Regions from separate parts of the Kitasatospora sp. NPDC002551 genome, predicted to be linked through region 1. Evidence: riboswitches for the same ligand, from Rfam matches in the RefSeq annotation. Region 1 holds a riboswitch; the other holds the start of a gene.
The links. A riboswitch is a leader RNA that binds a small molecule or an ion and turns the genes downstream of it on or off. The one in region 1 is predicted to bind glycine.
Positions count from the first base shown of each region.

Region 2: another riboswitch for glycine. It lies ahead of gcvT (glycine cleavage system aminomethyltransferase GcvT); the one in region 1 lies ahead of gcvP (aminomethyl-transferring glycine dehydrogenase).

Region 1 covers NZ_JBEOWI010000005.1:13,762-17,158, reverse strand. Annotated here, with positions in the region: gene gcvP (aminomethyl-transferring glycine dehydrogenase) at 1-1,595, opposite strand, end outside; glycine riboswitch at 1,837-1,941, opposite strand; gene ABT093_RS06880 (PRC and DUF2382 domain-containing protein) at 2,158-3,375, shown strand.
Region 2 covers NZ_JBEOWI010000048.1:18,374-21,770, forward strand. Annotated here, with positions in the region: gene gcvH (glycine cleavage system protein GcvH) at 26-409, opposite strand; gene gcvT (glycine cleavage system aminomethyltransferase GcvT) at 496-1,617, opposite strand; glycine riboswitch at 1,834-1,940, opposite strand; gene ABT093_RS31090 (enhanced serine sensitivity protein SseB) at 2,119-2,922, shown strand; gene ABT093_RS31095 (enhanced serine sensitivity protein SseB) at 3,098-3,397, shown strand, end outside.

The DNA of each region.
Region 1 (3,397 bases):
GTCACCGACTCCATCTCGGTGGTCGCGTTGAGCTTCATGGTGCAGGAGCCCAGCGGGATCATGCCGCGGTCCAGCGCGTAGTCCCGGTCCGACAGGCGGCGCAGGTAGCGCAGCATGGCGGTCTCCGAGCGGTGGCTGTGGAAGACCGGGTGGGTCAGGTACTCGTCCTCGCGCAGCAGCGCGGCGGGCAGCGCGTCGGCGCTCTCCGCCACCTCGACGCCCTCGACGCCGAACGCGGCCCAGACGCCCGCCAGGTGCTCGCGGGTGGTGGTCTCGTCGGTGGAGACCGAGATCCGGTCCGCGCCGTCCTGGAAGACGTTGATGCCCTGGGCGCGGGCGGCGGCGGCGATCTCGGCGGCGCGGCCCGGGACGACCGCGGTGACGGTGTCGAAGAACTCGCCGTGCAGCAGCTCGACGCCGCCGGCCCGCAGGCCCTCGGCGAGGGCGGCGGCGTAGCGGTGGGTGCGGCGGGCGATGTCGGCCAGGCCGTCCGGGCCGTGGTAGACGGCGTACATCGAGGCCATCACGGCGAGCAGCACCTGGGCGGTGCAGATGTTGCTGGTGGCCTTCTCGCGGCGGATGTGCTGCTCGCGGGTCTGCAGGGCCAGGCGGTAGGCGCGGTTGCCGTCGGCGTCGACGGAGACGCCGACCAGACGCCCGGGCAGCGAGCGCGCGTACTCGGCGCGCACGGCCAGGTAGCCGGCGTGCGGGCCACCGAAGCCCATCGGCACGCCGAAGCGCTGGGAGGTGCCGCAGGCGATGTCGGCGCCGAGCTCCCCCGGGGACTTCAGCAGGGTGAGCGCGAGCAGGTCGGCGGCGACGGCGACGATCGCGCCCAGGCCGTGGGCCTGCTCGATCACCGGGGTGAGGTCGCGGACCACGCCGGTGGCGCCGGGGTACTGGAGCAGCACGCCGAACACGCCGCGCTCGACGATCTCGGCCGGGATGCCCTCGGACAGGTCGGCGACGACCACCTCGACGCCGGTGGGCACGGCCCGGGTGTTGATCACCGCGACGGTCTGCGGCAGGGTCTCGGCGTCGACCAGGAAGACGCCGCCCTTGACCTTGGTCACGCGGCGGGCCAGGGCCATCGCCTCGGCGGCCGCGGTGCCCTCGTCCAGCAGCGAGGAGCCGGAGGTGGGCAGGCCGGTCAGGTCGGAGACCAGGGTCTGGAAGTTGAGCAGCGCCTCCAGGCGGCCCTGCGAGATCTCCGGCTGGTACGGGGTGTACGCGGTGTACCAGGCCGGGTTCTCCATGACGTTGCGCAGGATCACCGGCGGGGTGAAGGTGCCGTAGTAGCCCAGGCCGATCATCGACGTGAGCACGGTGTTGCGGCCGGCCAGCTCGCGCAGCTCGGCGAGGACCTCGGCCTCGCTGCGCCCGGCGGGCAGGTCGAGGGCCGTGATCGAGCGGATCGCCTCGGGGACGGCGGCGGTGGCCAGCTCGTCCAGCGAGCCGTAGCCGACCTGGGCCAGCATCTTCTCCTGCGCGGCGGCGTCGGGGCCGATGTGGCGGTTCTCGAAGGGGCTGGCCTGTTCGAGCTCGGTGAGGGTCGCGGGGGTGGTGGGGCGTCCCGAGTTCGGCTGGGCGTTCATGGTGGTCGAGGCCTCCTGGTCACGGACCGGCGGGGGTGCGTACGCCGGGCGCCACACCCGCTGCGGACAACAGCGGCGCGGCCCGGTCGGACGAACCCGACAGGCCTCCCCCTCTGTCATCGGGACCTGAGAGCTTCGCCCGCACGGAGCGCCGTGGGACGCCCCGCCGGCTTGCACCGTCGGTGAGGGTGGGGTCCGCCGGCTCCCTCGCCCGCGATCCTGCCCTGCTTTCCAGAGTGACCTATCCCGCACGGTACGGATGCCTGAGAGATTCCGGGGAGGAGTTGCTCCTTCGGCGCCCCGACCAGTGGTTTCCCGCTGTCGGGGACTCTCCCGAGCGGGCTCGGCGGTCGCGCCCAGGGTACCAGCGGGAGGCACCGCCATCACGGGTGCGTCAGGTCCTTCGACGACTTTGCCGCTGACCGCGCCGGTGACCCGGTCGGCGCAGCCCCCGGCCCGTCCGGACGCACCCCGCTCGCGCGCGTCCGGTTCATGGCTTTTGGTGTGAAGTGCCGCTGTCCTGCGGGCGTTCCGCGAGCTCACCGCGCACTGGAGGAAAAGAGTGCAGACCGACATCGACCCCCGGGACCTCATCGGCCACAAAGCGGTCGACCGCAACGGGGACAAGATCGGCACCATCGACGAGGTGTACCTCGACGACGCCACCGGCCGGCCCGAGTGGGCCGCCGTCCGGACCGGCATCTTCGGCCGCGACGCGTTCGTCCCGCTGACCACGAGCGAGTTCTCCGGCGACGAGCTGCGGGTGCCGTACGACAAGTCCCTGGTGAAGGAGTCACCGGACTTCGGCGTCGGCCAGCACCTGTCGCCCGCCCAGGAACTCCAGCTCTACCGCTACTACGGGCTGGACACCCCGGCGGACGGGCGGCCGTCGGCGGCCGGCGAGGACTCGGGGACGGAGCCGGCCGACCTCGACTTCGGCACCACCGCGGGCACCGCCGCGGGCAGGACCACGGACTCCGGCACCGCCGCCGCGGCTCCACCCGCCCCGAACGGGACGGCCACCACCAACGGGACGGGCTCCGCCCACGGCACCAACGCGGCGCGCCCGGCCAAGCAGCTCACCTTCCACCGGTCGGCCGACCTCGGCAAACCGGCAGACCCCACCCCGGAGACCCCCGTGCGAACCCCCGTCACCCCCGCCCCGACCACCTCCGCACCCGCCGGCCCGGCCCCGGCGACCGCCCCCACGCCCGCGCCCGCACCCGTCGGCGCGGCACCCGCCGCGCCGCAGCCTGCCGTCGAACCGCAGCCGCCGTCGCCGCCGCGCACCACCCGGCCGGAGACCGACCCGGCCGCCGCCTCCCCGGTCGGCCGGGTGGAGATCACCAGCCGCGAGGAGCGCCTGGACATCACCACCGAGTGGCACGTGGTCGGCACCGCCAGGCTGCGCAAGTACGTGACCAGCGAGCAGGTGGAGCGCCGGGTCCCGGTGGTCCGCGAGCGGGTCCGGGTCGAGCGGGTGCCGGTCGGCGAGGCCGAGCGGGCCCTGCTGGACGAGAAGGAGATCGCCGAGGCCGTGGAGGAGGTCACCCTGCGCGAGGAGCGCCCGGTGGTCCGCAAGTACCTGGCGCCGGTCGAACGGGTCCGCCTGGTGGTCGAGCGGTACACCACCGAGGAGGTGATCCGCGAGGAGCTGCGGCGCGAGCAGGTCGAGGTCCACGACAACGCCACGACCACCAGGACCTCCCCGGCCGCCCCGGCCTCGCCTCCGCCCGCCGCGCCGCCCGCCCGCCCGGTACCGGCCCGGCCGCTCGCCTGACCCCACCCGCCCCCACGAAGGA
Region 2 (3,397 bases), on a different contig from region 1:
GTGCGGCGGCCGCCCCGGCGGTGGCTCAGGCCGAGGGGTTGGTGAGCGCGGTGTACTCGTCGGCGGTCAGCACGGCGCCGGTCGCCTCGACGCGGACCTTGAACAGCCAGCCACCCTCGAACGGCTCGCTGTTGACCAGGCCGTTGTCGTTCTTGACGTCCTCGTTGACCTCGGTGACCTCACCGGTCACCGGCGAGAACAGGTCGCTGACCGACTTGGTCGACTCCAGCTCGCCACAGGTCTCGCCGGCCGTCACGGTGGAGCCGACCTCGGGGAGCTCCACGTAGACGATGTCACCGAGGGCGTCGGCGGCGTGCTGGGTGATGCCGATCGTGGACACACCGTCGGCGTCGGCGGCGGTCAGCCACTCGTGCTCCTCGGTGTACTGCAGGTGCTGGGGGTTGCTCATGGCGTCATTCTCCAGGATGGGAAGCGGGTACGACGAAGCGGCCCGGCGCGCGGACGTTCCTCGCGGGGAAACAGGTGGGGGGAGGGTCAGCGGGCGCGCTTGTAGAACGGCAGCGCCACGACCTGGACCGGCTCGTGCTTGCCGCGCACGTCCACCGCGACGGTGGTGCCCGGGGTGGCGTGGGCCGCGTCCACGTAGGCCATCGCGATCGGCTTCTCCAGGGTGGGGGAGGGCGAGCCGGAGGTGATCCGGCCGATCGGCTCACCGTCGGTGGAGACCACGGTGTACTCGGCGCGCGGCACGCGCTTGCCCTCGGAGACCAGGCCGACCAGCACCCGCGGCGGGTTGGCCTCGGCCTCGGCGGCGGCCCGCTCCAGGGCCTTGCGGCCGACGAAGGCGCCGTCGTTGGTGGTCTTGTCGAAGCGGACGACCCGGCCGAGGCCCGCGTCGAACGGGGTCAGGTCGGTGGACAGCTCGTGGCCGTACAGCGGCATGCCGGCCTCCAGGCGCAGCGTGTCGCGGCAGGACAGGCCGCAGGGGATGAGGCCGCGGTCGGCGCCGGCCTCGGTGAGCGCCTGCCAGATCTGCTCGGCGTCGCCCGGGTTGCAGAAGATCTCGAAGCCGTCCTCGCCGGTGTAGCCGGTGCGGGCGAGCAGCACGTCGCGGCCGGCCACCTGGGCCGGGAGGATCGCGTAGTACTTCAGGCCGGGCAGGTCGGCCTCGGTGGTGCCGGCCAGGATCTCGGTGGACTCCGGGCCCTGGACGGCGATCAGCGCGTAGGCGTCGCGGTCGTCGGAGACGACGGCGTTGTAGCCCTTGGCGCGGGCGATCAGCTCGTCCAGCACCAGCTGGGCGTTGGAGGCGTTGGCGACGACCAGGAAGGCGTCCTCGCGCAGGCGGTAGACGATCAGGTCGTCCAGGATGCCGCCGTCCTCGGCGCAGATCATGGTGTAGCGGGCGCGCAGCACGCCGAGCGCGGAGACGAAGCCGACCAGGGCGTGGTCCAGCATCTCGCCGGCCTGCGGGCCGGCGACGGTGATCTCGCCCATGTGGGAGAGGTCGAACAGACCCGCCTTGGTGCGGACGGCGAGGTGCTCCTCGCGCTCGCTGCCGTAGCGCAGCGGCATGTCCCAGCCGGCGAAGTCGGTCATGGTGGCGCCGAGGGCGCGGTGCAGCGCGTCGAGCGCGGTGAGGCGGAGGGACGACATGGCCAGGAACTCCTCGGTCGGGGCACTCAGGGGTGCGCGCGCCGGGACCGGCCCTGCTCGGGGCGGCGGACCCTGCACGCGGGCATGCGGCGGCTGGGTCTCCCCATCTGTCGTCGAACCTGAGAGCTTCACCGTCCACTGCCCTGTAGGAACAGCATGGCGGCTTGCACCGTGGGTGGGCGGACGGCAGGGCCGTGCACCGCTTTCCAGATGTGCCTAACCCGTGCGGTAGGGGTGCCTGAGAGATTCCGGGGAGGACTTGCTCCTTCGGCGCCGGCTGTGCCGCCTGACGGTGGCACTCCGGACTCTCCCGCGCGGGTTCGAGCGGCCGGTATGGAGTTGGAGGGGCCTGGGTGGATGCCACCGCAGACGCGCACATCATGGCACGTCCACGGGAATGAGGGGAGAGGGGCCTCCGTCACGTTCGGTCCGCCGGGCCGGGAGGGGGCGCCGAAACGCTAGGCTGCGGGCATCGGCGAGCAGAGGGCGGTACGGCGGCGCATGGGGTACCCGGTGGAGCAGCAGGGGTGGGGCGGGGCGGACGCGGCGCCGCCGGGCGGCGGGTGGCCGGCCAACGAGCTGGAGCAGGTGCTCGCCGCCGCGCTCGGCGACCCGGGCGCGACCCCCCGGGTGATCGAGGTGCTGGCGCGCAGCCAGGTGTGGATCCCGCTGCCGTCCGGCGGCGACCCGCAGGGGCAGTCGCTGGACATTCCGACGATCGAACTGGCCGGCGACCCCTATGTCCCGGTGTTCTCCTCGCAGGAGGTGTTCCTCCAGCAGGCGCCGGGGATGCCGTTCGCGGTCGCGCCGGTGTGGGAGTTCGCCCGCGGTCTGCCGCTGGGCGTGGGCATCGCGGTCAACCCGGAGGCGGCGGTGGGCATCCCGGTGCCGCCGGAGGGCGTGGCCGAGCTGCGCCGCGGGCCGCGCGAGGACCGCTGGGACACCGCCCCGGACGCGCCGGACGCTCCCGGCGGCGGCCGGGTGGCGCTGCGCGAGCCGGTGCCGGGGGAGGACCCGGAGGCGTTCCTGGCCGCCTGCCGCGGAGAACTCGCCGCCCTGCCCGGGGTGCTGAGCGCGCGGCGGGCGCTGGCGAGCGTCGAGGGCGAGCCGACCGTGATGCTCGTGGGCGTCCAGCTGGACCCGCGGGCCCCGGCCGACCCGGGCGCGGTGAACGAGGCGCTCGGGCGAGCGCTGGGAACCGCGCCGCTGCCCGGAGGCGTCCACCTCGTACTGCTCGACCTCGCGGACGATCCGGTGGTCGACTGGTTGGTGAACCGGGTCGCGCCCTTCTACGTACGGGGCTGACCCGGCCTCCGGCCGTCCGTCCGGCATCCGCCGGACAGGGTGCGGGCGGGACGGCGGTACGGGCCCTGGCACGTCGGCGTGGCGGCGGTCGGCGGCCTCCCCATAGGGTGCGTGCTGACGGCCGCCGGGCCGCCGGTGACGGACGAGGATCGAAGAAGCGCAGCGAGGTGGGCGCATGAGTGCGGGATCGGTAGCTGGCGGTGCACCGGGGCCCTGGGGCCAGGCGCCCACCGGACGCCCGGATCCGGGCGCGCTGGAGCGCGCGCTGCGCGAGGTGGCGCCGGAGCGCTACGAGGCCTACGAGACGATGCTGCACGCGCTCGCCGAGGGCCGGGTCTGGATGCTGCTCTGGCACGGCACGCCGGGCAGTCCGGACGCCCAGTACGGGAACATGGAGATCAGCGGCCACGGGTACGCGCCGGCGGTCACCTCGCCCGAGCAGCTGGCGGCGTCCGGCTGGGCGCGGGCGCACGAG